Regions from separate parts of the Stenotrophomonas sp. YJH_SMC_119 genome, predicted to be linked through region 2. Evidence: riboswitches for the same ligand, from Rfam matches in the RefSeq annotation. Region 2 holds a riboswitch; the other holds the start of a gene.
What was found. A riboswitch is a leader RNA that binds a small molecule or an ion and turns the genes downstream of it on or off. The one in region 2 is predicted to bind thiamine pyrophosphate.
Positions count from the first base shown of each region.

Region 1: linked by a shared signal. The riboswitch ahead of AC5P6S_RS14410 (TonB-dependent receptor) and the one ahead of thiC (phosphomethylpyrimidine synthase ThiC) in region 2 are both predicted to bind thiamine pyrophosphate.

Region 1 is NZ_JCAFRP010000009.1:29,341-44,690, reverse strand. Features, by position in the region: gene AC5P6S_RS14425 (Dyp-type peroxidase) at 1-764, shown strand, start outside; gene AC5P6S_RS14420 (energy transducer TonB) at 849-1,265, shown strand; gene pnuC (nicotinamide riboside transporter PnuC) at 1,370-1,939, opposite strand; gene AC5P6S_RS14410 (TonB-dependent receptor) at 1,948-4,137, opposite strand; TPP riboswitch at 4,208-4,303, opposite strand; gene AC5P6S_RS14405 (phosphotransferase enzyme family protein) at 4,427-5,551, opposite strand; gene AC5P6S_RS14400 (glycine zipper 2TM domain-containing protein) at 5,677-6,084, opposite strand; gene AC5P6S_RS14395 (peptidoglycan-binding protein) at 6,331-8,322, opposite strand; gene AC5P6S_RS14390 (hypothetical protein) at 8,435-9,205, opposite strand; gene AC5P6S_RS14385 (response regulator) at 9,584-10,222, opposite strand; gene AC5P6S_RS14380 (ATP-binding protein) at 10,298-13,897, shown strand; gene AC5P6S_RS14375 (c-type cytochrome) at 13,891-14,292, opposite strand; gene AC5P6S_RS14370 (electron transfer flavoprotein-ubiquinone oxidoreductase) at 14,358-15,350, opposite strand, start outside.
Region 2 is NZ_JCAFRP010000001.1:736,347-751,696, reverse strand. Features, by position in the region: gene AC5P6S_RS03440 (class I SAM-dependent methyltransferase) at 1-698, opposite strand, end outside; gene AC5P6S_RS03435 (2-isopropylmalate synthase) at 709-2,295, opposite strand; gene AC5P6S_RS03430 (threonine dehydratase) at 2,292-3,383, opposite strand; gene AC5P6S_RS03425 (ACT domain-containing protein) at 3,480-3,731, opposite strand; gene ilvG (acetolactate synthase 2 catalytic subunit) at 3,715-5,451, opposite strand; gene ilvC (ketol-acid reductoisomerase) at 5,491-6,465, opposite strand; gene ggt (gamma-glutamyltransferase) at 7,123-8,841, shown strand; gene AC5P6S_RS03405 (BCCT family transporter) at 9,407-10,984, opposite strand; TPP riboswitch at 11,205-11,305, shown strand; gene thiC (phosphomethylpyrimidine synthase ThiC) at 11,388-13,232, shown strand; gene AC5P6S_RS03395 (ion channel) at 13,372-14,043, shown strand; gene AC5P6S_RS03390 (winged helix-turn-helix domain-containing protein) at 14,313-15,350, shown strand, end outside.

The sequences.
Region 1 (15,350 bases), on a different contig from region 2:
CCTGCAACGTGGCCCTCGGCCACCGCATGTGGCAGCCGCTGGTGGGCACCACGCCGCCGCGCGAGCTGCAGCCGTTCCGCGAGATCAAGGGCGCGACCCATACCGCTGTGTCCACGCCGGGCGACCTGCTGTACCACATCCGCGCACGTACGATGGATCTGATCGTGGCGTTCGAGCGCAACCTGCTGATGGCCTTTGGCGATGCGGTGGAGACGGTCGATGACGTGGCCGGCTTCCGCTATTTCGATGGCCGCGACCTGCTCGATTTCGTCGACGGCACCGCCAACCCGGAAGGGCTGTCACTGCCGGAAGCCACCATCGTGGGTGAAGAGGATCCGGAACATGCCGGCGGCAGTTACGTGGTGGTGCAGAAGTACCTGCACAACCTCGATGCCTGGCGCGCGCAGAAGACCGAGGCGCAGGAAGCAATCATCGGTCGTACCAAGCACGACAACATCGAGCTGGACGATGCGCCGGCCGATGCGCAGAAGTCGCACAAGACGCTGTGCACCATCGAGGATGCCGACGGCGAGCACGAGATCCTGCGCGACAACATGCCGTTCGCCAACCCGGGTCGCGGCGAGTACGGCACCTACTTCATCGGCTACACGCGCCGCCTGTGGGTGATCGAGAAGATGCTCGAGCGCATGTTCATCGGCAATCCCGCACCGCTGCACGACCGCATCCTCGACTTCTCCACCGCCACCACCGGCGTGACCTTCTTCGCGCCCTCGCGCAAGGTGCTGGCCGACCTGGGCGACTGATCGCGCCGGGTAGCAGCGGCCGCCATCTGCCTGTCATCTACCGCACCGACCATCAGCCGTTGGATGAGAGCGCAGGGGCGGGCGATGGCGATGGCAAGGAACACAACCGGTGCACGCCGCTGGTGGCGGCCACTGGCCGCGTTGTTCGGTGCGCTGGCACTGGGGAGCGCCGGGGTGTCCGCGCAGGAAGCTCCTGCACACTGGATGGCCTATGCCGCCGCCGTGGGGGGGCAGCTGCAGCAGCGCCTGCAGCAGGAGCAGGACCCGCAGGCGCAGCGCGTGCTGGAATGGCTGCAGGCACATCCGGACGCGCCGACGCCGCTGCCGGTGAGCGTGTGGATCGCGGCGGATGGCCGCATTTCGAAGCTGGAATTCGACAGCCTGGGTGATACCCAGGTCGACGCCGCCCTGCGCGCGACCCTGCAGAGTGCACCCCTGCAGGCCGCGCCACCGGCCGACATGCGCCAGCCGCTGCGGCTGGGTTTGGTGCTTACCCAGTAGATCCACGCCATGCGTGGATGTTCTGGGTAGATGCCGACCTTGGTCGGCACGCACGCCAACCAAGGTTGGCGACTACCGGTAGCCCAGCCACGTATGGCGTGGCTCTACCGGGTTGCCACCTGTGGCTCGCGAGCGGCGGCGCTCCATGCGCGCAGGCCGAACACGGCCAGGCCGAGGAAGAACACGTACAGCGCGGCGGTCACGTGCAGCGACTTGAACAGGTACGCACCCACATAGACCACGTCCACTGCGATCCACACCCACCAGCAGGCCACGTGGCGGCGTGCCTGCCACCATTGCCCGACCAGGCTCAGACCGGTCAGCAGCGCATCCAACCACGGCAGGGCAGCGTCGGTGAAGCTGTGCATGGCCGCACCCAGCGCCACGCCACCGCACAGGCCGATGGACAGGTCGCGCAGCAGCGTGCCGCGCGCCAGCGGCACGATGCGGATGCTGCCCTCATCGGCGGCATGCTGTCGCCAGTTGAGCCAGCCATAGACCAGGAAACCACCGAAGGCGACCTGCAGCAGGGTGTCCGAGTACAGCTTGGCCTCGGCGAACACCAGGCCATACAGCGCCACCGACAGCAGGCCCACCGGCCACGCCGCCAGCCGGCGCCGGGCCATCAGCCAGACGCCGAGGATGCTGCACAGTGCGGCGGTCCACTCGAGCATCACGCCGCTCACAGCGCGAACGTCACCGACAGGCGGGCCTGTCGCGGTGCGCCGGGGAACAGGTAGTAGTCACCGCCGCTGCTGCCGGTATCGCGCCAGTAGAAGCGGTTGAACACGTTGTCCACCGACAGGTTCCAGGTCACTGCGCGCTCGCGCAGGCGATGCTGGAAACGCAGGCCAGCGTCGAACACTGAATAGTCGGGTGCGCGCACGCCACCGTCGGCGCGGGCCACGTTGGCACCGGCATAGCGCCAGCCGCCGGTCACGTCCAGGCCTTGCACGAACGGCAGCGCATAGGCCAGGTGCACGCTGGCGCGCACCTTCGGCACGTTCACCAGCTGATGGCCTTCATAGGCCGGCGTGCCGGTGTCGCGCGCGCGCGCCTGCAGCACGCTGGCGCTGGCCACGATCTGCAGCGCATCGGTCAGCTGGCCGTTGGCGGTCAGCTCCAGGCCGGTGTGGGTCTGCGTGCCTTCCTCGACGAAGGTGTAGCCGACGTCGCTGCTGTCGGGCTTGGCGTACTGGTACGGCTGCGAAATGCGGAACACGGCCGCGCCCAGGGTCAGCGCTTCGACCGGCACGTACTTCACGCCCACTTCCAGCTGCCGCGACTGCACCGACGGCAGGAAGGTGTCGGCGTTGCTGGTCCAGAACGGCGCTTCCTGGCCCAGCGAAATGCCGCGCACGTAGCTGGCATAGGCATTGAGCTGGTCGGTGGCCTTCCACACCACCGCAGTCTGCGGCAGGAAGCGCGACAGGCGGCTGTGCCGCTGCGGGGTGCCACGCTTGTCGTAGGCGCGCTCATCGAGGCGCACGAAGCGGCCACCGGCCAGCCACTGCCAGTCATCGCCGAAGCTGATCCGGTCCAGCGCGAAGAACGCGGTCTGGCGGCTGTCCAGGCGACGTGCGGACGGTCCCGGCATCTTCGGCGACGGCGCGAATACCGGCACCGGTGCTTCGTGGATGTTGCTGGTGCCGACGTACTCGTTGACGCTCGGGCGCTTGTCCACGGTGCGGCGGAAGTAGTCGGCACCGAGGGTCAGCTCATGGCCGACGCTGCCGGTCTCGAAGCGGCCACGCAGCTCGGCACGGGCCTGCTGGTTGCGACGGGTGTCGTCCGGGCTGCGGTAGTCGTAGACGTCATAGTCGCCGTTGGGCGCGAAGTAGTTGCCCGGCACGCTGCCATCGGCGCACTGCACGGCGTAGTAGCAGCCGTAGGCGAAGGCGACGTTGTCATCGATCACCGAACGGCTGTGGCCGATCGAGATGCGCGACTGCCAGGCCTCGTTGAAGTCGTAGGTATGCAGCGCGGTGATGTTGGTGCTGGCGATATCCACCGGGCGCTGCCACGGCTGGTAACCCAGCAGGTGTTCGCGGTCGACGCCACGCGGCAGGTCGCGTGCGCCCAGCAGTTGGTAGCCGGACACCGAACGCTGCGAGCTGGTCTGGTAATTGGCATCCACTTCCAGCTTGCCGCGCTCGCCAATGAGCCAGTCGGCGGCCAGCGAGTAGAAGTTGCGGCGACCGTCGGCGTGCTCGACATAGGAGTTGCTGGAATCCCATGCGGCATTCAGGCGCAGGCCGAAACGCGGGGTGATCCAGTGGCCGACATCGACGGCGACGTAGCGCGAGCCTTCCGAATCGGTACCGAGCGTGGCGGTGCGCACTTCGGCCGGGCGCTTGCCGACGTAGTTGATGATGCCGCCCGGCGCCATCACGCCTGCGGCCAGGCCGGCTTCACCCTTGAGGATCTCCACCGACTGCACGTTCTCCAGCGCCAGGCGCTGTTCGCCGGCGATGGACAGGCCGTTGAAGCGGTAGCCGGTGGCGGCGTCCAGGGCGAAGCCACGGATGGCGATGTTCTGGTAGTAACCCACCGGCGCATACGCATCACCCAGCGAGGCATCGTTGCTGGCCAGCTCGGACAGCGAACGCACCTGGCGACGGTCGAGGTAATCGCGCTCAAGCACGTTCACCGAGGCCGGCGTGTCCTTCCAGCTGCCGCCACCGAAGGCGTTCACGCGTGAGGTATCGGCCTTCGGTTTGCCGGCCTGCACGCGTACCGCCGCCAGTTCGGTGGGCGAGCGCTCGGCGCCGGTGGTAGCCGCATCAGGGGACGCATCGGCCTCGCTGGCGTGTAGTGGCAGCGCAGCGCAGAGGGCGAGGGAGAGCAGGGTGGGGCGCAGGCAGCGGTTCATTCGGTTCGTCTTCGGACAACAAGGGAGACGAAGCGACGGCGCGCAGGTGCACCGGCCCATGATGGGGGTGTGGCTGCGGCTCAAAGCTCCCTACGCCGGTGCAAACCGGATCAGGTTCCAAGGGACTCTCTCAGCCTGGCAGATCCAGGCACCCCCGCTTCAGGTGACCATTTCACTACAAATGGTACGGATTTGCGAGCCGGCGTCCTTCAGGCTGCGGGGTCCAGGCTGCGGGGTCAGATCCCTTCCCGCAGGAAAGGGATCTGACCCCAATGGTGCGCCAACCGGGTCACGCCGCCGCGTGCAGCGCCTGCAGCAGTGCCTGTCCCGGCGCACTGTGGAACCACGCCGGATGCCCCAGCATGAAGGGCTGCCACGCGACGTCGGCATTGGCGGTCGAGCCGATGACCCCTTCGAAGTACTCCACTTCGGACAGTGCGAAGTCGAAATGGACCATCGGCAGCAGGTCGGCCAGCAGGTGCACGCGTGCCGCCGACAGTGGCAGCACCTCGCGGTAGCCGTCGAGCAGGGCCAGCGCGATATCGATGCGCACCGCCTCCATGCCGCGCTCCAGTTCCAGCCACGCCACCGCGTTGCGCTCGATCGCCGTGGCGAGGTCGAACAGCGCACTGGTGGGCGAGGCCAGGCCGAAATCCAGCACGGTACTGATCTGCCCATCGCGCCACAGCAGGTTGGAAACGTGCCAGTCGTTGTGCGCCCACAACCGTGGCTCATCGCGCAGGCGCTCGGCCAGGCCGGCATGCCACGGCAGCACGTCACGCTGCAGCTGCGCTTCCCACGGAATGCGCGCGAGATAGCGGGCCAGCCCGGGGCGCTCGTGTAGCCCTGCCTTGATGGCCGCGATCGGATCGTCGGCACGGATCAGATCGTCGCGCGCGACCAGCACATGGGTGCTGCGCTGGGGCGCTTGGTAGCTGGCGGCGGCGAGGTGTAACCGGGCGAGCATGCGACCGGCCTCGCGGGCCTGCGCGGCATCGGTCAACAGCGACCACGACACGGTATCGCGGTACAGATCCTCGCCGATGCCAACTGCATGCAGTTCAAAGGTCCATTCGCCATGCTCGACCGCAGTGTGGCCATCGGCCGCCGGCAGCACCTGCACCACCGGCACGCCCGCTGCGGCGAGATGGGCGATGAAGCGGTGTTCTTCTTCCAGGCAGGCCGCGCTGCGCACGCTGTGGTGGTGGCGCTTGATGAACACCGCGCCGTCCACGCCGTTGACGATGGCGGCGGCCGACAGCGGCCGCGGGCTGTGCCAGCGCGGTTGGCTGCGCTCGTCCAGCTGAGGGTAGCGCTGGCGCAGCCACGCAATGTCCGCCGCGCTGATAGGTGGCCAGTCGGCAGCAACCTCGTCGTTGTTGAGGCCCTGCACGCGGTGGGAGGAAGAAGTCATGCCGCAGCCCCAGTGGGGAAAGTCACATCCAAGGCTGCGCATTCAACGCCATGCACGCGGCCAACGCAAACGGGCGGGTCATCGACCCGCCCGTCCGTGCATCGGCATGGGAGATGCCGCGCTGCTTACCAGCCGCGATGGCGACCGCGGTCGTGGTAGTAGCGGTTGTCGTAGTAGCGCTCGCGCTGCCAGCGACGGTCGTCACCGCGGTCGTAGTAACCGCTGCGGTAGTAGCCACGGTCGTAACGGCGATCGTAGCGGTCGTCGTAACGGCGATTGTCGTAGTAACGACGGTCGCGGCGGTCGGAGGTGGTCAGGTTGCCGATCGCACCGCCGGCCACGGCGCCGCCGACGGTTGCAGCGGGATCGCCGTTGGAGAGCAGGTTGCCGGCCACGCCACCGACCACGGCGCCGACCAGGGTGCGCTTGTCCTTCCTCGACATCGCGCTGGCATCGCTGACCACGGCCACACCGGCCACCAGTGCCAGAGCCATCGCCAGACCACGGAAGCTGAGTGCGGAAGTACTGAGCATGTTCGGTTCTCCTGTGAGGTGCATGCCACGCTGGGCAGGGAGGGCGCGGGGCGCCCGGCTGCCGTGGTGCCCACGCTGGCGTTCCAACATTGCCGGAACATTGCCTGGTCCACCGTGCGGCTTGCGCATTCATCTAGCGGCAGGCGGCATGAAGCAAGGCTGAAAGCGGCCTCGGCCGCTCAGCTGGCAGAAAGGGAAAAGGCCACGCGGACGTGGCCCTCCCTTCTCTGCCAAGGCGTTGCGGGCTCAGACGCCCATCGCCTTCTGTGCCTGCCGGGCCTGCTCCTGCTGGGCGTCCTGCTGCTGGTGCAGCACGTTAGGCGCGCCCTGCACGGCACCGCTGCTGAGCGCGATGCTCTGCTCGCTGGCGGCTCGGGCCTCCACCGCCACGCGGCTGGCTGCCGGGTCACCGATCGTGCCCTGCACGGCAAACAGGCGTTCACCGTTCGGGCTGGGCACCACCGTGTCGATGCGCTGCAGGCCGGCGGCATGCGCCTCCTTGGTCAGGGCCGCGGCGGCGCTTTCCAGCGCGTGGCGATCCTTGAAGGTGCCGGCCGGCAACAGTTCCAGACCCTTGCTGGCCTGGATGAAGAGCGGATTGCGCGGGTGCCGTTCGTCGTTCAGCAGCGGGCGCTCGCGGGCTTCCTTGATGGCCTCCAGCGTCTTCGCCCCGACAATGCCGTCGGCCACCAGGCCGTTGTCCTTCTGCAGCTGGCGCACCGCCGCGTCGGTGTTGCGGCCGAAGCGGCCATCCTCGACCAGCGGCTTGCCGTCGGCACCGACGTAGCCCAGGTGGCCCAGCTGTTCCTGCACTTTGCGCACGCCTTCGCTGTGCGCGCCCTGCTTGTACAGTTCGGCGTGCGGCGTGGCAGCGGCCTTGTGCTCGGCGGCAGGCTTGCCCTGGGTCTGCTCGTGCGACGGGGTGCGGTTTTCCAGCAGGTCGCGCGCCTTGGACAGTGGATCGGAGGCGTACAGCTTCCAGTTCGGGTGGTCCTTCACCTGCTTGAGGTAGTCCTCGACCGGCATGGTGTGCACGCCCTTGCTGCCGGAGGACTGGCTGATCAGCAGCTTGTCGGTGGTGGGGTCGCGCACCACCATCACGATGTGGTCGATGCCGTTCCAGTGCTCGTGGCGGGTCCTGGCCGTATCCAGGCCGATGATCATGCCTTCCTTCAGCGCACCGGGCTTCAGGATCGCGTCGCGGTCCAGCAGCACGCCGGACTGGTCGAACGCCTTGCGCACGATGCCGCCGGAACCCAGGTTGCCCAGGTCGATGCGATCAGCCTTGCTGAACACCGCGTGCCCGGCCTTCTGGTTGATCTCGTCCATGGTCCGGTTCTGCAGGGTGCCGACCCAGCCGGAACAGTCGATGTAACCCTGCTCCACGTTCTTGCCGGTCTTGCCCGGTACGTACAGCGCGTGACCCGGAATGTTGATGGCGTACTTCACGTGGTCGTACTTCACGCCGGCCTCGTAGGCGGCCTGCAGTTCGATGCCCGGTTTCGGTGTGGCAGCCGCCGTTGCAGTTGCCGCCAGCGTGGTTGCACCCGCCACCACGGCTGCGCTGGCCTGTGCAGGCGCTGCTGGGGTCTGGCCCTGGCCCTGCGCCACCGCCTGCGGTTCGATGTTCTTTTCCGGAATGCTGATCGCCGCGTACTTGTGGATGTAGTAGCTGGAGAAGGTGCGTGCCAGGTCGCCGTCGTTCATGCCGCGCATCTCGGCCAGGGTGTGGCCGGTCAGCGCCTTCGCGTCGGAACCGATCTGGTTCAGCACGTTGCGGCGCATGTTGATCTCTTCGCCGTGGCTGTTGCGGACCACGCCGAAGGTGCCGGTGGCAATGGCGGTCTGTACCGAGCCATAGCCGGCGCTGCCCTGCTGGTGGGCCAGGTACAGGTCCAGCCCGGTGGGCGTGTCGCCGCCGGACAGGTAGGGGTTGCCGGTGCGCTCGTTGCGGCGTGCCATCGAGTCCAGGTTGTCCTGGTACATCTGCGCGGCCGCTTCAGTGTTGCGGGTGGGGTCGAACTCGTGGCCGGTCAGGTGGTACTGGCGCGCGGAGCCGGGCACGAACTGGAACAGGCCCTTGGCGCCGGACGAGGTGTTGTGGGCGCGCTCGTTGAAGGTGCCGCCGGTCTCGATGTGCGCGAAGCGCATGAAGTCATCGACCGGAAGGCCTTTATGCCGGGCGACCTGCTCGACGATGTCCAGGACTTCCTTTCTGCTGTAGTCATGCTGTGCCATGACGTTTTCCTCGGGGTTGATGGAGCGGCGCATGCCGCGAATCGCCAACCGGACTCATCCGTGAGTCAAGAACATGTCGGTCAACAGGAAACCCGCGCGTGGGCGGGTGCTATCAGGGCGCGACGTACTGCTGGGTCGCGCTGTCGAAGGTGTAGTGCACGGCGTCGCCGGCGCCCAGTGCACGGGTCTTGCCGGGGCCTTCGATGGTGGTGCCCTTGAAGGTCACGGTCAGTCGCGGCAGGCCGTTGCCGTCGGCAGCGAAGGCCAGTTCGCCATCGCTGTCGGTGCAGGGCATCACGTTGCCTTCGTCGCAGGCGGCGCTGTTGTCCTCGCCCGTACGCACCGAGCCGACATAGCGCCAGACCTTGCTGTCCACGTCGTCTTCGCTGCGCTTGGGGTTGAACAGCAGCAGTGCATAGCCGGTGCTGCTGATGCCGCGGTCGAAGCTGCTGGTCGGCACCGCCAGCAGCAGGCGACCGTCGGCGGTGCGATGTTCAAGCGGCTTGCGCCGGGTATCGACATCGTCGGCCTTGTCGTACGCGCCCAGCGCGCCGATGGTCCATTCCTGGCCACGGAACTTCCATGGCTTCTTCGCGTCGGCGCCGGCCAGCACGAAAGTGGCCTCGGCGAGGTTGGCGCGATCATCCGGGCCAGCCGGCGACTGCTCGCCCGGCTTGCCGTAGTGCTCGCGGGTATCCCAGGAGAAACCCGTGTAATACGTGGTGCCATCGAGGGTGAAGGTGTGGCCGAACCAGAAGGTCGCCACGCTGCCGTTCTGGACCTCGTAGGAGGTCGCGCCATCACCGTCCACCTGGTAGGTGAAATACATCACGGTCGGCGCGTCGGGCGGGGTGACGGCGGTGTCGGGAGAGGTGTTCTGCATCGGGGCAACATCCTGTCGGGGCGCATCGGCAGCCTGCACGGGAGCGCCAGGCTGGGAGGACGAGGGGGCCGGATCGGCGGCGCTGCAGGCCGCAGCGGAAAGAGAGACGAGCAGGCACGCCGCGAATGCGCGCAGGGGCCGCAACGGCAGGGTCCAACATGGCTCGGGGGGGTGATGCATGCGCCTCTCCATGGTCAGCGTTGCCGGGCCAGACGGCCGGCAGGAAACCGCACCCCATCCACCTGGGACGGGAGCGAGGACATGAGCCGGTCGATTCCTTCGACCTCGCATTGAAAACCCATGCCGGGTCATCTTGGCACAGAACGGCGGCCGGTCAAAGAGGGCGGTGACAGATGCCCTTACAGTGTGATCTGGTTCTCAGATCTTGCCGTCGCGCAGGTAGTCGAACAATTCGGCGTCGCCCTTCAGGCCCAGTTTGAGCATGGCGTCGCCTTTCTGCCGGCTGATGGTGCTGACGCTCTTGTGCAGCTGCAGCGAGATCTCCTTCACCGTCATGCCGGTGCCGAGCAGCCGCAGCACTTCCACCTCGCGTGGCGACAACGGCTTGCCGTCGCCCTCGCGCATGCGCCAGCTGCCCGCAGCCTCGACCCGCTCACGCAGGCTCCGGCTGATGTAGGGCTGGCCCCGATAGACCGCCTGGATGGCCTGCGGCAGTTCGTCCATCGACGAGCTCTTGTCGACCAGGCCGAGCACGCCGCTGTCGAGCACCATGCGCAGGATCGCCAGGTTGTTGGAGACGCTGAGCATCAGCACCGGCAGGTCGGGGAAGCGGCGGCGGATCATGCCGATCATGGCGAAGCCGTCGGCCTGTGGGCTGCCCGGCATGGAATAGTCGGTCACCAGCAGGTCGCAGGGTTGGCTGCCGAGCAGGGCCATCAGCGCCTGCGCGCTGTCAGCCTCGCCGACCACGCGGCCGACCCCGCTCGATTCGATGACGGCGCGGGTACCGATACGGACCACAGGGTGGTCGTCTGCGATGATGATGCGCAAGCTCATTGCTCTAGTATGGCCACCGGGCAAGCCGGGCCGCGACCATCGCGGCCCTGTCAGGATTCTAGGAGATCGACGCCGATGCGTAGCTGGGCTGTTCGCGGGCTGGTCCTGCTGCTGGCCGTGCTGGTGCTGCCCGTGGCGCTGGCACAGGCTGTGCCTGGGCTGTTGCCGCTCAGTCCCCTGCAGCGCGAGTACCTCGCCGCCCATCCAAGCATCGTCGTGGGCCAGTATGACAGCGGCTGGCCGCCGTTCGAGTCCCTCCGTGATGGCCAGCAGGTTGGCCTGGGTCCGGATTATCTGGCGCTTCTCGCCCGTCAGCTGGGTGTGAAGGTCGAGGCGAGGCGTTATTCCGACTGGACATCCGTGCTGGATGCGGCCTGTCGTGGCGAGATCGACGTGGTAATGAATGTCGGTCTCAGTGCCGACCGCACCCAGTGCATGGTCTATACCGCTGCCTATGGCGAGGCGCCGTTGGCGCTGGTGGGGAGGCCGGGCGATCTGCGTGCTTCGAACATGCCCGACCTGGACGGATTGCGGGTGGTCATCGAGCAGGATTTCCTGACCGGACCGCAGGTGCGGGCACGTTTCCCGCGTGCGGTGCAGCTTGTCGCAAACAGCTCGTTGGCTGCGCTGCAGATGGTCAGAGACGACAAAGCTGATGTCTACATAGGCAATGCCTACGTTGCCACCGAACTGATCGCACGCCTGCGCCTGCAGGGTGTCGTCCTGCTGCGTCCGAGCGACCTGCCTCCCGAACGGATGCACTTCGGCGTTCCCAACAGCAAGCAACCGCTGGCCGAAGCGCTGGACCTGGCGCTGGCCGCGACCAGCCAGGCCCAGCGCGATGCACTGGCACAACGCTGGCTGCCCCTGCCGCAGTGGTCGGCATCGGCGCAGCTGGCGCTCAGCCAGGCCGAGAAGCGGGTTCTGCAACAGCCGTTGAAGATCGGCTTCGCGCCAAACGCCGCCCCATTGTCGTTCGCCGACGAGGATGGCAGGCCCAGCGGCCTGGCCAGCGAGTACCTGGCGCGGCTGATGCAGGCCGGTGCCAACCTGCAGGCGCAGAACAGCCATGACTGGTACGAGGTGCGCGAGAAGGCGCGCCGCGGCGAGTTGCAGGCGGTGATGGGCATTCCGGTCGATTCGCACTATCTGGGCCCGGACTGGGTGTACAGCCAACCCTTCATCAGCGTGCCGAACGTGATCGTCAGCCGCCACGACAGCCCGGCGCTGCTGGGCCTGTCCGACCTCCAGGACAAGCGCGTACTGCTGTCGGATCCGGAGCGCGTACGCGGTTACGTGCTGCAGCAGGCGCCGCAGGCCAGGATCGTCGCCGCGCGCAGCGCCGAACAGGCCATGCAACGCCTGATCGATGGTGAGGCCGACGCCTACGTGGGCAATCTGGCCCTGGTCGACCACCTGCTGCGCACGCGTTTCCCGGGGCGCCTGCAGGTTGCCGCGCCCGCGGGCTTCAACGACCAGCTGGCACTGGCCGTGGAGCGCCGGCATGCGGCGCTCGCCACGACCTTCGATCGCTTGCTGCTGCAGATGACGCCACGCGAGCGCGAAGCGCTGCGCGGCGACTGGCTGGCGGTGGAGTACCACAACGGCATCGACTGGCGAAGCACGCTGCGCTGGGGTGTACCGCTGCTGCTGGTGCTGCTGACCGCGCTGCTGGTGCATGGCATCGGCTACTGGCGCCTGCGTCGCGAGGTGGCCGGGCGCCGCCAGCTGGAGCAGCGCCTGGCCGAAGTGACCGACAACCTGCCTGCCGTGGTCTACCAGGCCCGTCGCGAGGTTGATGGCACGCTCAGCTTCCCGTTCATTGCCGGTGACCTCCAGGCGCTGTTCGGGATCACCCGACAGCAGGCTGAGCAGGACGCCACGATGTTGCTGGAACGCGTCGAAGAGGACGATCGCGCGCGCATCCTGCAGGTGGTCGAACAGGCCGCGCACCAGTTCGCACCGCTCATGCTGGAATTCCGCCTGCGGGGCGATGGAGCGGGCCCGCGTTGGGTGCGCACCCAGGCGCAACCCTATGCCGCCGAAGCCGGTGTGGTGACCTGGAGTGGCTACTGGGTGGATGCCAGCGAGGCTCGTGCACAAGCGGACGCCCTGACCGCAGCCAAGGCCGAGGCCGAGCAGGCGGCCGAGGCGAAATCCCGCTTCCTGGCCACCATGAGCCATGAGATCCGCACGCCGATGAGTGGCGTGCTGGGGATGCTGGAAGTGCTGGCGCACTCACCGCTGGATGCAGAACAGAAACGCATCCTTGGCGTGATCGAGGATTCGGCGCAGATGCTCCGGCAGATCCTTGACGACATCCTTGACTACTCGCGGCTGGAGGCCAACGCATTGCGGCTGGAGCCGGTACCGCAGCCGCTGCGGCCGTTGCTGGAAAGCGTGTGCCGGTTGTTGTCGGCGCAGGCCAGTGCACGTGGGCTGGGCCTGCACGTGCAGATCGATCCGCAGCTGGCAGCCGCGCACGAAGTGGATGGCGTGCGCCTGCGCCAGATCGTGTTCAACCTGCTCAGCAACGCCATCAAGTTCACCGTGCGCGGCGAAGTGCGGCTGCAGCTGGAAGTGCTGGGGCCGACCGCCGAAGACGGCAGCCAGCCGCTGTGCCTGAGCGTCACCGATACCGGCATCGGCATCGCACCGGAACAGTTGCAGCACCTGTTTGCGCCGTTCACCCAGGCCGGTGCGTACATCCAGCGCGACCATGGTGGAACCGGCCTGGGCCTGAGCATCTGCCAGCGCCTGGTGCAGATGATGGACGGCGAGCTGGAACTGCACAGCACGCTGGGCGAGGGCACCCGCGCCGAGGTGCGGCTGTCGCTGGTGGAAGCCGGCAGCAGTGATGTTGAAGCGCTGGTCGCCGAGCAGGAACAGGCGGCGCTGCTGCCGCCCGCACTGCGCCAGGCACGCGTGCTGGTGATCGAAGATCATCCGACCAACCAGGCGATGATGGCCTGGCGGCTGCAGCAGCTGGGTGTACCACATGTGCTGGTCGGCGATGGCCAGCAGGGGCTGGATCGCCTGGCATCGGAGCACTTTGATCTGGTCATTACCGATTGCCGGATGCCGGTACTGGATGGTTTCGCCTTCACCCGCCTGCTGCGCGAACGCGAAGGCCGCAACGGCCAGCCGCGGCTGACCGTACTGGCGCTGACCGCCAGCGTGCTGGACGACGATGCACGTCGTTGCCGTGAAGCCGGGATGGATGAGGTGCTGGCCAAGCCATTGTCATTGGCGACACTGCGCGCGGCACTGCTGCGCTGGTTGCCGCAGGCGCAGGGGCAACGGTTCGAGGAGCCGCTGGCCGAGTCCGCTGCCGTCGATGACAGGACGCTGCCCGATCTGGACAGCCTGCAGCGGCGCTTCGGCTCACGTGCGGTGGCCGAGCAGTTGCGCGACAGCCTGCTGCAGGCCAGTGCAGGTGACCTGGCCGCTGTGCAGCGCGCGCTGGAGGCCGGCGACCGTGAGGCTGCCGCGCTGCACCTGCATCGCCAGGCCGGTGGCTTGGGCGCGGTGGGAGCGACGGTGCTGGCTGCGCAGGCCAATGCCCTGGTCGAGCGCCTGCAGGATGCGGCCGAGACCGATCCGGTGCCGTTGTTCACCGCGGTGGCGGCATTCGTGGCGCGGCTGCAACAGCAGTTGCAGCGCCTGGCTCACTGAGCCGACTGCTGCTGCAGGTAGGCGATCACCAGCGCACGGCGTTCGGCGCTGGGGAAGGCGTTGTACATGCGTGTGCCCGGTACAACATGGGTGGGTGACTGCAGGAACGCATCCAGGGTCTGCGCGGACCAGGTGATGTCGGCGCGGCGCATGCCGTCGGAATAGCCGTAGTCGGGCAGGCTGCCGGCGCGACGGCCGATCACGCCGTGCAGGTTCGGGCCGAAGCGGTGGATGCCGCCAAGCTGCACGGTGTGGCAGCCGGCACACAACTCGAACGCGCGTTGCATGGCCTGCTGCTGCGCCTGTTCCGGCGTGGCGGGCGCTGCAGGCGGGCGCTGGCAGGCCGTGGCGGCCAGGGCCACGGCAACAGCGATGAGCAGGAATGATGCACGCATGGGCGGGCAGGATAGCGGTGCGCGGCAAGCGACGGGCTGCGACGCTCGGTCGCAGCCCGTGGCGTTCACATGCCCGAGTAGTTCGGGCCGCCGCCGCCCTGCGGGGTCACCCACACGATGTTCTGGGTGGGGTCCTTGATGTCGCAGGTCTTGCAGTGCACGCAGTTCTGCGCGTTGATCTGCAGGCGCGCGCTGTCGGCTTCGCCGACGAACTCGTACACGCCGGCCGGGCAGTAGCGCGCTTCCGGGCCTGCGTACTCGGCCAGGTTCACCTTCACCGGAATGCTCGGGTCCTTCAGCGTCAGGTGGCTGGGCTGGTTCTCGTCGTGGTTGGTGCTGCTCAGGAACACCGAGCTGAGCCGGTCGAAGGTCAGCACGCCATCCGGCTTCGGGTAGGCGATGCGGGTGTGCTTGGCGGCCGGTTCCAGGCAGGCGTGGTCGGGCTGGGTGCGGTGCAGGGTCCACGGCGGGTTGCGCACGCCCAGCTTGGGAAGCAGCCACTGCTCCACGCCGGTCATCAGCGTGGCCACGGTCTGGCCCTTCTTGAACCACTGCTTGAAGTTCTTGGCCTGCTGCAGTTCGGTGAACAGCCAGCTGGCTTCGAACGCCGTCGGGTAGGCACTCAGTTCATCGTGCTGGCGGTCGGCGGCCAGTGCATCGAACGCGGCGTCGGCGCACAGCATGCCGGTCTTGATCGCGGCGTGGCTGCCCTTGATGCGGCTGGCGTTGAGGTAGCCGGCCTCGCAGCCGACCAGTGCGCCACCGGGGAACACGGTCTTCGGCAGCGACAGCAGGCCGCCGGCAGTGATCGCGCGCGCGCCGTAGCCGATGCGGGTGCCGCCTTCCAGGTGCTTGCGGATGGACGGATGGGTCTTGAAACGCTGGAACTCTTCAAACGGGCTCAGCCACGGGTTCCTGTAGTCCAGGCCGACCACGTAGCCGATGGCGACCTTGCCGCCGTCGGCGTGGTACAGGAACGCGCCGCCGTAGGTGTCGCTGTCCAGCGGCCAGCCAGCGGCATGCACCACCAGGCCCGGCTCATGCTTGGCCGGGTCGAT
Region 2 (15,350 bases):
AACGCGGTGGCGGCCTCGCGCACGGTAGCGCGGGCCTCGGCCGGCAGGTCGTCCAGCAGTGGTGCGGCGAAGACCCGCAGCCAGCCGGCCACGCCGGTCGGCAGTGCGGTCGGGCGCGGCGTGCACTCGATCAGTTGCACCTGGAAGCCATGCTGGCGCAGGCGGTCGGCGTAGGCATCGGCGGTCGGGAAATACCACTGGAAGGTGCTGGCGCCATGGCCGTGGGCCACGCGCGCGGCCTGTACCGCCGCGATGATCGTGGCCACGTTGCCGTGGCCACCGAATTCGGCGACAAAGCGGCCGCCGGGGCGCAGGGCGCGGCGCACGCCTTCCAGCACGCGGTCCGGAGTCGTCATCCAATGCAGTGCGGCATTGCTGAACACTGCATCGAACTCGCTGTCGAACGACAGCGCGTGGCCGTCCATCACCTGCGCGTCGACACCGCGTGCGCGGGCGGCGACCACCAGTTCCGGCGAAGCATCCACGCCGTGGATGCGTGCGCCGCTCAGCGCCAGCTCGGTGCTGAGTACGCCATCGCCACAGCCCAGGTCGAGGATGCGCTCACCGGCGCGCGGCTCGAGCAGGCGCGATACCACACCGCCGAGCAGCGGCACGAAGCCGGCGTCGATCGCATAGTCCTGGGCGTTCCACTGCTGGCCAGCGGCGCTGGCCGGGGTGGGGGTGTCGAAGGCGCTCATGGCGGGTTCCTCAGGCGGTGGCAGGGGTGGGAACGTCGGTGCTGTTGTGGGCGGTGGCCTGGCGCTGGCGCAGCAGGCGGTTGGCCACATCCAGCCAGGCCAGCGCGGAGGCTTCGATGATGTCCTTGCTGGTGCCGGTGCCGTCGTACTCCACGCCTTCGTGGCGCACGCTCAGGTTGGCCTCACCGCGCGCATCGGCGCCGATGCCGACGCTGTGCACGTGGTAGCTGTCCAGCATCAGCTGCACGCCGGTGGCGGCCGACAGTGCGCCGAACAGCGCATCGACCGGGCCGTCGCCCTGCGCGGTCTCGGCCACGCGGTTGCCATCCGGATCGGACAGTTCGACCAGTGCGTTGGCGCGGCTGCCGACATCGCTGATGGTCATCGAGGCCAAGCGGTAGCCCTGTGCGTTGGAACCGCCCTGCATCAGCGTCTGCAGATCGGCATCGGTGACCACGCGCTGCTGTTCGCACAGGCCCTTGAACTGCTCGAACACCAGCTTCAGTTCGTCTTCGTCCAGCCAGAAGCCCAGCGCACGCAGGCGCGCTTCAACGGCGGCACGGCCACTGTGGCGGCCCAGCACCATCTGCGAATCCTCCCAGCCCACGTCTTCCGGGCGCATGATTTCGTAGGTGCCGCGATGGCGCAGCATGCCGTGCTGGTGGATGCCCGATTCGTGGGCGAACGCATTGGCGCCGACGATGGCCTTGTTGCGCTGTACCGGCATGCCGACCAGGCGCTGCAGCAACTGCGAGGTGCCGACGATGCGCGGGGTGTTGATCGAACTGTCCTGCTCGTAGAAGGCCTGGCGCACCTTCAGCACCATCGCGATCTCTTCCAGCGAACAGTTGCCGGCGCGCTCGCCGATGCCGTTGACGGTGCACTCGACCTGGCGCGCGCCGCCTTCGATGGCGGCCAGCGAGTTGGCCACGGCCAGGCCCAGATCATTGTGGCAGTGCGCGCTGAAGATCACATTGGCGGCGTTCGGAACGTCGGCGACGCCGGCGATGACCTGCTGGAACATCGCGCGGATTTCTTCCGGCGTGGTGAAGCCGACGGTGTCGGGCAGGTTGATGGTGGTGGCACCGGCGGCGATCGCCACGCGCGCGACTTCGATCAGGTAATCCAGCTCGGTACGGGTGGCATCCTCGGCCGAGAATTCGACATCGTCGATGTAGGAGCGGGCCAGCGATACATGCTTGCGTACCGACTCCAGGACCTGCTCGCGGGTCATGCGCAGCTTGTGCTCGCGGTGCAGCGGGCTGGTGGACAGGAACACGTGCAGGCGCGGGTTGGCCGCGGCTTCCAGTGCGCGTGCCGAGGTTTCGATATCGGCCTGCAGGCAGCGCGACAGCACCGCCAGGCTCAGGCTCGGGCGGCGCAGTTCGCGGCCGATCAGTGCCATCGCTTCGCGGTCGGACTGCGAGCTGGCCGGGAAGCCGGTCTCGATGATGTCCACGCCCAGTTCGTCCAGCGCACGCGCCATCACCAGCTTCTGCGGCGGGCTCATGCTGCAGCCAGGGGACTGCTCGCCGTCACGCAGGGTGGTGTCGAAGATGCGGATGCGCGGGGTGGTAATTCGTTCGATGGTGGTCACAGGGAAATCTCCTCGACAGCGGGCGTTGCGGCTTGCAGGTGGGAAGGGGAAGGCATGGGGGAGGGCGGCGCGCTGGCCTTGGCGGGCGAGCGGGGTGTTTCGCTGCGCCGTCGCCGTGGCTTGCGCGGCGGGCGCGGTCGGATGTCGGTTAGCAGGCCGGCCAGCACACCGGCATCGATGTTCCCGCCGGAGACCACCGCGCACTTGCGGCGGCCCGCGACGCGGCGGCCAGCGGCCAGCGCCAGCGCGCCGGCACCCTCGGCAATGATGTGTTCTTCCAGTGCCAGCCGGACCAGGGTTTCGCGCAGTTCGGCTTCGCGCACGATCACCACATCGTCCAGCAGCGAGGTGCACAGGCGACGGGTCAGGAAGCCGGGGATCTTCACCCGCACGCCGTCGGCCAGCGAGGCGACGGGTGCGATCTCGCGCACGTCGCCGCGGATCGCGCGTGCCATCGAATCAACGCCTTCCACCTGCGCGCCGACCACGCGCACGCCCTGTGATTTCAGCGCCAGGGCCACGCCGGAAGCCAGGCCACCGCCACCGATCGGCACGATCACCACGTCCGGGGCATGCGCGGCCAGCTCGATGCCGACCGTGCCCTGGCCGGCGATCACGTCGGCATCGTCGAACGCGGACAGGAAGCGGTAGCCGTGGCGTTGTGCCAGTTCGACCGCGAAGGCGTAGGCTTCGTCATAGCTGTTGCCGTGCTGGCGCACGGTCGCGCCCCAGTGGGCGACGCCGGCGATCTTGGTGGCGGGTGCACCATGCGGCATCACAGTGATGGCCGGCACATCCAGGCGATAGGCGGCCCAGGCCACGCCCTGGGCGTGGTTGCCGGCCGAGGCGCAGATCACCGGCCGGGTGTCGCCGCGTTCGCGGCCGGCCAGCAGTGCATTCAATGCGCCGCGCACCTTGTAGGAACCGGTGCGCTGCAGGTTCTCCAGCTTCAGCCAGGTACCGAAGCGTTCGGCGTGGTGCAGCGGGGTGGGCGGCAGGAAGCGGCGCAGGCGGGCCTGCGCTGCCAGGACGTCGGCGACGCTTACGTCGCCGACATCGCTTTCCTGGCTGGTGTCAGCGGCCGGCATGGGCCACCAGCGCGGTGCGGAAGACCGCCGCATGCGGGCACGGGCGGCGAAGAAGACGCCTCCGTACCGGCACCGTGGTCGCTACGGTACGGGTGTTCATGGCGACACTCCTTCCACGGCGGTGACCTGCACGGACACGCAGTCGTAGATCTTCTCGATCTGCCGGCACAGCGTTTCCGCCGGGCGCTGGCCATCGACGACCAGCTGCAGGTGCCAGCGGCCATCGTCGGCGGCCACCGGCGCACCGCTGATCGCACGCGGCGCAAAGCCGCGGCGTTCGGCCATGCCGATCACGCGCAGCAGCGCGCCTTCGGCCGGGTGCAGCACCAGGTCAAGCCGGTATTGCATTGGGGGTCTCCTGGCGGGCGTGGGCGGGATTGCTTTCCAGCATCGTGCTGTTGGCGGTGTTCGGCGGCACCAGCGGCCACACGTTGGCGCGTGCATCGATGGCCACGTGCAGCAGCGCCGGGCCGGGCTCGGCCAGCAGCGCGGCCAGGCCGCCTTCCACGTCGTCGCGGTTGTCGATGCGGGTGGCGGCAATGCCGAACACCTGCGACAGGGCTACGAAGTCCGGGTTGTCGGACAGGTCGATCTCGCTGTAACGCTCGGCGAAGAACAGTTCCTGCCACTGCCGCACCATGCCCAGCGAACTGTTGTCCAGCAGCACGATCTTCACCGGCAGGCGGCAGCGGGCGATGGTCGCCAGCTCCTGCACGTTCATCATGAAGCTGCCGTCGCCGGACACCAGTACCACGGTGCGCTCGGGGCAGGCGAACTGCGCACCCATCGCCGCTGGCAGGCCGAAGCCCATCGTGCCCAGTGCGCCACTGGTCAGGTGGTTGCGGGGATGGTTGAAGCGGCAGTGCTGGGCCACCCACATCTGGTGCTGGCCGACATCGCAGGCGATCACCGCATCGGCCGGGGCCAGCTCGCTCAGTCGCTTCAGCAGCGCCGGGGCGTAGATGTGCTGGCCCGGTGCGTCGTAGCGGGCGGCGAAGCGATCGCGGTGCTGCGCACAGCGCTTGCGCCATGCATCCTGGTGGGCCTTGGGGGAGGGGAAGGCCGCACGCAGGGCGCGGATGGCGTGACCGACATTGCCAGGCACGGCGACGTCGGCACTGCGCAGCTTGGAGATCTCGTAGGCGTCCGCATCGATGTGGACGACGCGGGCAAATGGCGCGAACTCGGCCAGCTTGCCGGTCGCGCGGTCGTCGAAGCGCGCGCCCAGCACCAGCAACAGGTCGCTTTCCTGCACCGCCATGTTGGCCGCGCGGGTGCCGTGCATGCCCAGCATGCCCAGCGACTGCGGATGGTGGGCCGGCAGTGCACCGAGGCCGCGCAGGGTCATCACGGTGGGGATGGCACTGGCCTCGACGAAGTCGCGCAGGTCCTGCACGGCATCACCCAGGGCGATGCCGCCACCTGCGTAGACCACCGGCTTTTCGGCCGCCGCCAGCGCGGCGATGGCCTCGGCGATGGCGGCCTCGGCCGGCGCCGGCGGCGGTTCGACGCTGCTGGGCACATGCGCCGGCAGATGGCTGGCATCGGCCAGCTGCACATCCTTGGGCAGGTCGATCAGCACCGGGCCGGGGCGACCCTCACGGGCAATGCGGAACGCATCGGCCACCACACGCGGCAGGTCATCGACGCTGCGCACCAGCCAGCTGTGCTTGACGATCGGCATCGTCAGGCCGAACACATCCAGTTCCTGGAAGGCGTCGGTGCCCAGCAGCGGCGTGCCGACCTGGCCGGTGATGCAGACCATCGGTACCGAATCCAGCATCGCATCGGCAATGCCGGTCACCAGGTTCGAGGCGCCCGGGCCGGAGGTGGCCACGCAGACGCCCACCTGGTTGCTGGCGCGGGCGAAGCCGTTGGCGGCCAGCGCCGCGCCCTGCTCATGGCGTACCAGGATGTGCTTCAGCGACGAATCCACCAGCGCGTCGTAGAACGGCATGATGGTGCCACCGGGATAGCCGAACAGCGTGCGGACGCCTTCGGCCTCCAGCGCCTGGGTCAGCCAGCGCGCGCCGTTGGGCGGCGCGCTGCGATGTGTCGAAGAGTTCATGGGGGAACCTTGCAAAGCGGGTGGGGGAGGGCCGCGTGGTTACGCGGCCTGTCCTTGCAACCAGACCATCTTGGCGCGCAGTTCCTTGCCCACCTTCTCGATCGGGTGCTCCAGGTCGGCCTGCTTGAACCTGTTGTAGTTCGGCAGGCCCGCTTCGTACTCGGCCACCCAGTTCTTGGTGAAGGTGCCGTCCTGGATGTCCTTCAGCACCTCCTTCATGCGTTCCTTGGTGCCGGCATCGATCACGCGCGGGCCGCTGACGTAGTCGCCGTACTGCGCGGTCTCGGAGATGAACTCCAACATGCGCGAGATACCGCCTTCATAGAACAGGTCCACGATCAGCTTCAGTTCGTGCAGCACTTCGTAATAGGCGATCTCCGGCTGGTAGCCGGCTTCGACCAGGGTCTCGAAACCGGCCTGCACCAGCGCTGAGGCACCGCCGCACAGCACCGCCTGCTCACCGAACAGATCGGTCTCGGTCTCTTCCTTGAAGGTGGTCTGGATCAGGTTGGCGCGCGCACCGCCGAGGCCGGCCGCATAGGCCTGCGCATGCTGCGCGGCCTTGCCGCTGATGTCCTGGTAGACCGCCCAGATGCACGGCACGCCACGGCCGATCTCGTACTCACGGCGCACCAGCGCGCCGGGGCCCTTCGGCGCGACCAGCACCACGTCCAGGTCGGCACGCGGCTCGATCATCCCGTAATGCACGTTCAGGCCATGCGCGAACAGCAGGCATGCACCCTGTTTCATGTTCGGCGCCAGCACGTCGTTGTAGAGCTTCTTCTGCACCATGTCCGGGGTCAGCACGGCAACCAGGTCGGCGTCCTTCACGGCCTCGGCGGGCGCGATCACGGTGAAGCCATCGGCCTGCGCCTTGGCTTCGGTCGGCCCGCCCGGACGCAGGCCTACCACCACGTCGAAGCCGGATTCGCGCAGGTTCAGTGCGTGGGCGCGGCCCTGGCTGCCGTAGCCGATGACGGCGATCTTGGTCTGGGGCAGGTCGTTGGTGCTCATGGGGGAGGTTCCTTGCGGTGGGAAGAAAAAAGAACGGCCGGTCGTCGAGGTGACGTGCCGGCCGGTCAGGGGAAAGCGGTGGAGGAGGCGCCGCGCATCGCACAGGCGCAGCCACCACGAGGCGTGGTGGTGCAGGTCCGGGTTGTGCGATGAGCGTTGGTCATGGTGGTTGCGTCTGAAACCAGGTTCTGAAATGAAAAAACCCGCACCGGGGCGGGTGCGGGTTTTTGAAGAGTTCCGGTGTGTGTGTTGCTTACACGCTGGCTCGTCCCGCACCTGTTGGTTGGGTAATAAGTACGAGCACAAGAATCGAATGCAGCGAGGCGGCGCCGGTGTCGGCGGCTTCGATGTGGGTTCGCGGTGGCGTGTTGTGATGCAACATGTGATCGAGAGAAACACAGCCATTTCGGCGGTGTCAACCCTCGCGACGGATTTTCTATCGGTTTCCGCTGCACCCAGCGCAATCGCTTGCGGCACAAGGATGGTTGCTGCTGAAAGTGTTTCGGTGAACCCGAATTCACTCCTTTCGGGGCGGTTTTTGCGCGGAATCCGGTGGATTTTTCCGCCCAAGGATCAACGTCCATGACGTCTGTCCGATACCGCGTGAAGGCCGCAGCGGCGAAGATCGGGGAACCACCCGTCCATCGGAACCCGACCGTGTCCCGACGCCTTGCCCGTTCCCTGCTCGCCGCCGCCGTACTGGCTGCCGTACCCGCGCTGTCCTTCGGCGCCGACCGCATCACCGGCCAGACCTTCGCCACCCGTTCGGAGGTGATCGCCCCGCATGCGATGGCCGCGACCTCGCAACCACTGGCCACCCAGATCGCGCTGGACGTGATGAAGGGCGGCGGTTCGGCAGTGGACGCGGCGATTGCCGCCAACGCCGCGCTCGGCCTGATGGAGCCGACCGGCAACGGCATCGGCGGCGACCTTTTCGCCATCGTGTGGGACCCGAAGACGCAGAAGCTCTACGGCTACAACGGCTCGGGCCGCTCGCCGAAATCGCTCACCCTGGCCGAATTCCAGCGCCGTGGCCTGAAGGACATCCCGGCCACCGGTCCACTGCCGGTGTCGGTGCCGGGTGCCGTCGACGGCTGGTTCGCGCTGCACGACCGCTTCGGTCGCAAGCCGATGGCCGACAACCTGGCGCCGGCCATCCGCTACGCCCGCGAGGGTCACCCGGTGGCCGAGGTGATCGCCTACTACTGGGACCGCTCGGTGCCCAAGTTGTCGCAGTACCCGGGCTTCAAGGAGCAGTTCACGATCAACGGCCACGCTCCGCGCAAGGGCGAGATGTGGAAGAACCCGAACCTGGCCAGCACCCTGCAGAAGATCGCCGACGGTGGCCGCGACGCCTTCTACAAGGGCGAGATCGCCCACACCATCGGCGACTACTTCAAGGCCAACGGTGGCTACCTGAGCTACCAGGACATGGCTGACCATCATGGCGAGTGGGTCGAACCGGTCAGCAGCAACTACCGCGGCTACGACGTCTGGGAACTGCCGCCGAACAGCCAGGGCATCGCCGCGCTGCAGATCCTCAATGTGCTGGAAGGCTACGACTTCTCGAAGATCCCGTTCGGTTCACCGGAACACGTGCACCTGTTTGTCGAAGCGAAGAAGCTGGCCTTCGCCGACCGTGCGCGTTTCTACGCCGACATGGCGTTCCAGCCGGCACCGGTGCAGAAGCTCATCTCCAAGGAGTACGCCGCGCAGCGTCGTGCGCTGATCTCGATGGACAAGGCGTTGAAGGAAGTGCAGCCGGGCACGCCGAAGCAGCTGGAGGAGGGCGACACGATCTACATGACCGTGGCCGACGCCGACGGCATGATGGTTTCGCTGATCCAGTCCAACTACCGTGGCATGGGCAGCGGCATGGCACCGCCCGGTCTGGGTTTCATCCTGCAGGACCGTGGCGAGATGTTCGTGCTGCAGAAGAACCATCCCAACGGCTACGCGCCGGGCAAGCGTCCATTCCAGACCATCATTCCGGGGTTCATCACCAAGGGCGGCAAGCCGTATGCCAGCTTCGGCGTGATGGGCGGCGCGATGCAGCCGCAGGGCCATGCGCAGATCGTGATGAACCTGGTGGATTTCGGGATGAACCTGCAGGAAGCCGGTGATGCGCCGCGCATCCAGCACGAAGGCTCGACTGAACCGACGGGTCAGGCCACGGCGATGACCGATGGCGGCGAAGTGAATCTGGAAACCGGCTTCCCGTACGAGACGGTGCGTGCGCTGATGCGCAAGGGGCATCGCATCGTGTTCGCCGATGGGCCTTATGGCGGGTACCAGGCGATCATGCGTGATCCTGATACCGGGGTGTATTACGGTGCGTCGGAGAGCCGCAAGGATGGGCAGGCGGCGGGGTATTGAGGTTTCCCGGCCACCGGGCTGAGCCCCCTCTGCGGTGGTGGTTCGTGGAAGCGGGATCATGTGATTGGGCCGGGCGGGTGGGCTGTTCGGGGGACGCCGTGAATCCGTCCCTGGAGGCTTGGCAGCCGCATCCATGCGGCTGACACCCCCGCCCAGCCCACCCGCCCGGCCCCTGACAGTTTCCGTGGCCGCCACCGCAGGAAGAGAAAGAAGAAGATCAAAAGCAAAGACAACAGCAACAGCAACAGCCGCGCGCTGTGGGTTGGGGTCAGATCCGTTTTCCTTCGGAAAACGGATCTGACCCTTTCTTGTTTTCTGATACACCTCATCCACGCATGGCGTGGAAAACCAACCGTCACCGGGAAATTGTCGGAAGCGGGGAGGGGGCCGATGGCGGGACCGTCCACGGCATGGATGCCGTGGCCGAGCCTACAGGGACGTACTTGCGGCGTGTCCCGCCATCGGCCCCCTCCCCGCCAAACCAGCAGAAATCCAGAGCCGCTTTTGAAGTTGTTGTTGCCGTTGCTTGAAAAAAGCGGTGCAGCCGCAGGCTGCAAAACAGCCCTCAATCCTGATCGTGCGCGCGCGCTGCCTCGGCCTGCGTCTCCTCCTGCGCCGCCATCTCGCGTGCAATCCACGCATCGATCATGTGCCGCTGGCGCTGCGCCTGCCGCCGCTCGCGCGTGTACTCCTGGTCCAGCACCCGGTACAGCGACACCATCACCAGCACCATCAGCAGCGCGAATGGCAATGCCGCGATCGTGATCATGCCCTGCAGCGCGTCCAGGCCTCCGGCCAGCAGCAATGCCGCTGCGATCAGTGCCACCGCAATGCCCCAGGCCAGCTTGCGCTTCAACGGTGGGTCGCCAGCCTCGTCGGTGGACATGCTGGCCAGCACCAGGACCGCCGAATCGGCCGAGGTCACGAAGAAGATCATCAGCAGCACCAGCGCGATGCACGACAGCAACAGCGGTAGCGGCATGCTGTCGAACAGTGTGAACAACACCGTCTCGTAGCCATTGCCAAGCGCCTGCACCAGATCGGCGTGGCCGAAGATCTGTGCCCACAACGCAGTGCCGCCGAACACCGCGAACCAGAAGAAGCCCAGCAGCGTCGGTGCGAGCACGACGCCGATCACGAACTCGCGAACGCTGCGGCCGCGCGAGATGCGCGCGATGAACGATCCCACGAACGGCGCCCACGAGATCCACCAGGCCCAGTAGAAGATCGTCCAGTCCGCCACCCAGGTGCTGCCGGAGAACGGTGACATGCGCAGGCTCATCGTCACCAGCTGGTTGAGGTAGGAGCCCAGCGTGGTGGTGAACGTATCGAAGATGAAGCCGGTCGGCCCCAGCACCAGCAGGATGGCTGCCAGCAGGGCAGCCAACGCCAGGTTGAAGTTGGACAGCCACTTCACACCTCGCTCCACGCCACTGGCGGTGGAGGCCATGTACAGCACGAAGGCGACGGCAATGATGGTCATCTGCACGGCGACGGTAGCCTGCACGCTGAAGACGCGTTCGATACCGGCAGCAATCTGGATGGTGCCGAAGCCGAGCGTGGTGGCGACACCGATCGCGGTGGCAACTACGGCGGCGATGTTGACCACCCGACCGATCCAGCCGCGATGGTGGCGGCCGATGATCGGCTGCAGCATGTCGCTGACCAGGCCGCGTCCATTGCGGTTGAACTGGAACCAGGCCATCGCCAGGCCGATCAGTGCGTAGATCGCCCACGGGTGCAGGCCCCAGTGGAAGAACGCATAGCGCATCGATGCGCGCGCCGCATCCAGGCTTTGCGGCGCCAGGCCTTCCGGCGGCTTGCTGAAATGCGAGATGGGCTCGGCCGCACCCCAGAACACCAGGCCGATGCCCATGCCGGCGGCGAACAGCATCGACATCCAGCTGGCACGCGAGAACTCGGGTTCGGCGTCCTCGCCGCCGATGCGCAGGTTGCCGAAGCGGCCGAACGCCAGGTACATCAGGAACACCAGCGCCAGGAACACCACCAGCAGGTACAGCCAGCCGACACTGCGGATGACTTCTGCCAGCATCGACTGGACCACGGTGTTGAAGGGGCCGGGGGCGATACCGGCGAGCAGCACCAGCAGCAGAACCAGTGCGATGGAAACGCGAAACACCATGAAGGAGCTTCTCCGATCAAGGGGGATTGAGGGGAGCGAGCAGAGCTTGCAGCGAAGGGCCGGCGGCATGCAGCACGGACCGGGCAGGAGCCGCGAAGGCGGCGGGGAACGCATCGATCTCAGCAACGCGATGGCGTGCACGTTACTGAACGCGACGTCATGGTTCCGTTAACGAATGGCGATCTGGTCCCGGAGGCGGGCGGTCTATGCTCTAATGCGCACCAAGAAGCGGGGGTACCGGGCCATCTGGCCACGGTTGAGACAGTCCCTTGGAACCTGATCCGGCTCATACCGGCGTAGGGAAGCTTTGCAATGCAGCCGTGCCCGGACTCCGCCCAAGGACCGTCCGTGTGCGGGTGCCGTGCGCCGCCGCTTCGTCCCTGACCTTCCTGGACGATGCCCGATGAACGCACAGCTCTCCGCCCTGCAGCAACAGGCCCAGCAACTCTCCGCATCCGTGACCCGGCCCATTCCCGGCTCGCGCAAGATCCACGTGCCCGGTTCACGCCCGGATCTGCAGGTGCCGATGCGCGAGATCGCGCTGACCCGTACGCCGACGCTGTTCGGCGGCGAAGAGAATGCGCCGGTGACCGTTTACGACACGTCGGGCCCGTACACCGACCCGGAGGTGCGCATCGATCTGTCCGCCGGTTTGCCGGCACTGCGTCGCGGCTGGGTGGAAGAGCGCGGTGATACCGAGCAGCTCGAAGGACTGAGTTCTTCGTTCGGTCGCGATCGCGAGCATGACCCGAAGCTTGACGCGGTGCGTTTCCCCGCGCGCAGCCTGCCACGCCGTGCACGTGCCGGTGCCAACGTCACCCAGATGCATTACGCGCGCCGCGGCATCATCACGCCGGAAATGGAATTCGTCGCCATCCGCGAGAACCAGCGCCTGGACGCGATCCGCGATGCCGGCCTGCTGCAGCAGCACCCGGGCGAGGCCTTCGGTGCGTCGATCCAGAAAGTCATCACCCCGGAGTTCGTGCGCGACGAAATCGCCCGTGGCCGTGCGGTGCTGCCCAACAACATCAACCACCCGGAAAGCGAGCCGATGATCATCGGCCGCAATTTCCTGACCAAGATCAACGCCAACATCGGCAACAGCGCGGTGTCTTCCGGCATCGCCGAGGAAGTGGAGAAGCTGGTGTGGGCGATCCGCTGGGGCGGTGACACGGTGATGGACCTGTCCACCGGCAAGCACATCCACGAGACGCGCGAATGGATCATCCGCAACTCGCCGGTGGCGATCGGTACCGTGCCGATCTACCAGGCCCTGGAGAAGGTTGACGGCCGCGCCGAGGCACTGACCTGGGAGATCTTCCGCGACACCCTGATCGAGCAGGCCGAGCAGGGCGTGGACTACTTCACCATCCACGCCGGCGTGCTGCTGCGCTACGTGCCGCTTACCGCCAAGCGTGTTACCGGCATCGTCAGCCGCGGCGGCTCGATCATGGCCAAGTGGTGCCTGGCGCACCACAAGGAGAACTTCCTCTACACGCATTTCGAAGACATCTGCGAAATCATGAAGGCCTACGACGTGACCTTCTCGCTGGGCGACGGCCTGCGCCCGGGTTGCATCGCTGATGCCAACGACGCGGCGCAGTTCGGCGAACTGGAAACGCTGGGTGAACTGACGAAGATCGCCTGGAAACACGATGTGCAGACCATGATCGAAGGCCCCGGCCACGTGCCGATGCAGCTGATCAAGGAAAACATGGACAAGCAGCTGCGCGAATGCGGCGAAGCGCCGTTCTACACGCTGGGCCCGCTGACGACCGACATCGCGCCGGGCTACGACCACATCACCAGTGCGATCGGCGCGGCGATGATCGGCTGGTTTGGCACGGCCATGCTCTGCTACGTGACGCCGAAGGAACACCTGGGCCTGCCCAACCGCCAGGACGTGCGCGACGGCATCATGGCTTACCGCATTGCCGCGCACGCGGCCGACCTGGCCAAGGGGCATCCGGGCGCACAGGTACGCGACAACGCGCTGAGCAAGGCGCGCTTCGAGTTCCGCTGGGAGGACCAGTTCCACCTGGGCCTGGATCCGGAAAAGGCCAAGGAATTCCACGACGAGACGCTGCCGAAGGACGCGCACAAGCTGGCCCACTTCTGCTCGATGTGCGGACCGCACTTCTGTTCGATGAAGATCACCCAGGACGTGCGCGACTACGCCGAGGCCGGCATGAAGGAGAAGTCGCAGGAGTTCCGTGCTGGCGGGGCCGAGGTCTACCGCCAGGGGTGACGGGTAACGGGTAGTGCCGGCCGCCGGCCGGCATTCCGTCGTGCACGGGACCGGGGAGAGTGCTGGCCAATGGCCGGCACTACCGTTCATCACGCCGCGCCCGGCTATCCTCCGCGCATCGCCCAGGGGAAAGGACGCCATGCCCGTTGCCACGACCACCCGCTGGCTGGCCATCGCCCGCCGCCATCCTTCGGCCTGGCTCCTGGCCGCCCAGTTGATCGCGGTGCTGCTGTATCCCGCCCTCGATGACACCGCCGCTGGCCGGGCGGCGCTGGGCATGTTCGGCATGGCGGTACTCGGCCTGGCGCTGTGGGTGGTCCAGCGCAGTCCGCTGGGAACCTGGCTGGCATTGCTGCTGGCCATTCCATCGGTGGTGTTCTCGCTGGCTGGCGCCCTGCTGGACCGCAGCGCGCTGCTGACCACCGCGCAGCTGCTGGAAAGCCTGCTGTACTTCTATACGGCCGGGGCATTGATCGCCTACATGCTGCAGGACCATCGAGTAACACGCGACGAACTGTTCGCGGCCGGGGCAACCTTCACCCTGCTGGCCTGGGGGTTCGCCTTTGCATTCGCGGTGTGCCAACAGTGGTATCCAGGCAGTTTCCAGGGCGCGACGGCTGGCCCCGAGCGCAGCTGGATGGAGCTGCTTTATCTGAGCTTCAGCTTGTTGTCCGGAGTTGGATTGAGTGACGTCGTGCCGTTGCACCCGCAGGCACGGGCCCTGGTGATGCTCGAACAGTTCGCAGGCGTCATGTATATCGGCCTTGTGGTGTCGCGTCTGGTCGGATTGACCATGCTTCGGCGCATGTGAAAATGAACGCCAGATAAAAATTTCGCGCCCATAAGGGCGCGAATGGTGATGCAGATTATGTGAATGCGTCGGCGAGAGAGAGCCTGAGTGTCGACCCCGTCATAGGCGGGGTAACCGGCTTAGGCTAATATCCGGGGGCGTTATTGTTTTTGCGGTATGCGCCGATGCTTTGTGCGGAATCTGGCTTTTCGATGGCCCTGTCCAGGGACGGTGGGGACGGTATTGCTGGTGAGCCCTGCCCAGGTCCCGTCCCTACTGTATAGCGGAAAATGAACAGCAGCGAACTCACGCCCATTGACGCCGACCGCGTGCAGGTCGGCGACTGTGTCATTACCTTGTCCTCGCGTGAGGTCGAGGTTGAAGGCGCGCGCCGTCCGCGGCGGCTGACGCCGAAAGCGCTGGGCGTACTTCGCGTGTTGATGCGGCAGCCTGGGCGCGTGGTCACCCGTGAAGAGCTGTTTGCCGAGGTCTGGCCCGATACGTTGCCGACCAATGACGTGCTGACCCAGGCCGTCACCCAGCTGCGCAAGGCGTTCGCCAACGACGATGACAATGGCCAGGCCTACATCGAGACCATCGCCAAGAGCGGCTATCGGCTGCTGGTACCGGTGCAGGCGCTGGACGACTTCGAGCCGGTGGCGGAAGTGGACGCGCTGGCCATTGCGGATGTGATGCCGTCGCCGGACGGTGCCGGCATGATTCCGGCGCTGGCCGTGCCGGCAGCGGCTTCACGCCGGCGTGGCTGGCGCCAGCTGCGCCGCCAGCTGTTGTGGGTGCTGGGCGTGATGATGCTGGCCGCGCTGCTGGTCATGGCTACATTGTTGCTGCGGCGCGGGCCGGAGCCGAGTTCACCGGTGGATGCAGCGGTCGAGAACGGCGTGCGGGTGATCGGCAGCCCGCAGCGTCCCTATCGCCTGATCACCGCTACCAGTGGTTTTGAAACCTATCCCACACTTTCGCCGGACGGCTCCCAGGTTGCCTACGAAGGCGCCAACGAGGATGGCGCCGGAGGTGGTGTGATCAAGGTGCAGACCTCGGGCAATGCGCCGGCCCGGCAGCTGGCGCTGCCGCCGAAGGGGGCCAGTGACCGTTTCCCGAGCTGGTCACCGGACGGGCGCGAGATCGCTTTTGCCCGCTTTGGAGCCGACGGCGGTTGCCAGGTGCTGATCGCCAGCGCCACTGGCGGCGGCGTGCGCCAGGCGACCCGTTGCGATGGAACCGAGCTGCTCAGCTTCGACTGGACACCGGATGGCCGCGGCCTGGTCTTTGGCAGCATGGTGGGCCGCTATGCCCATCGCGGCATCCGT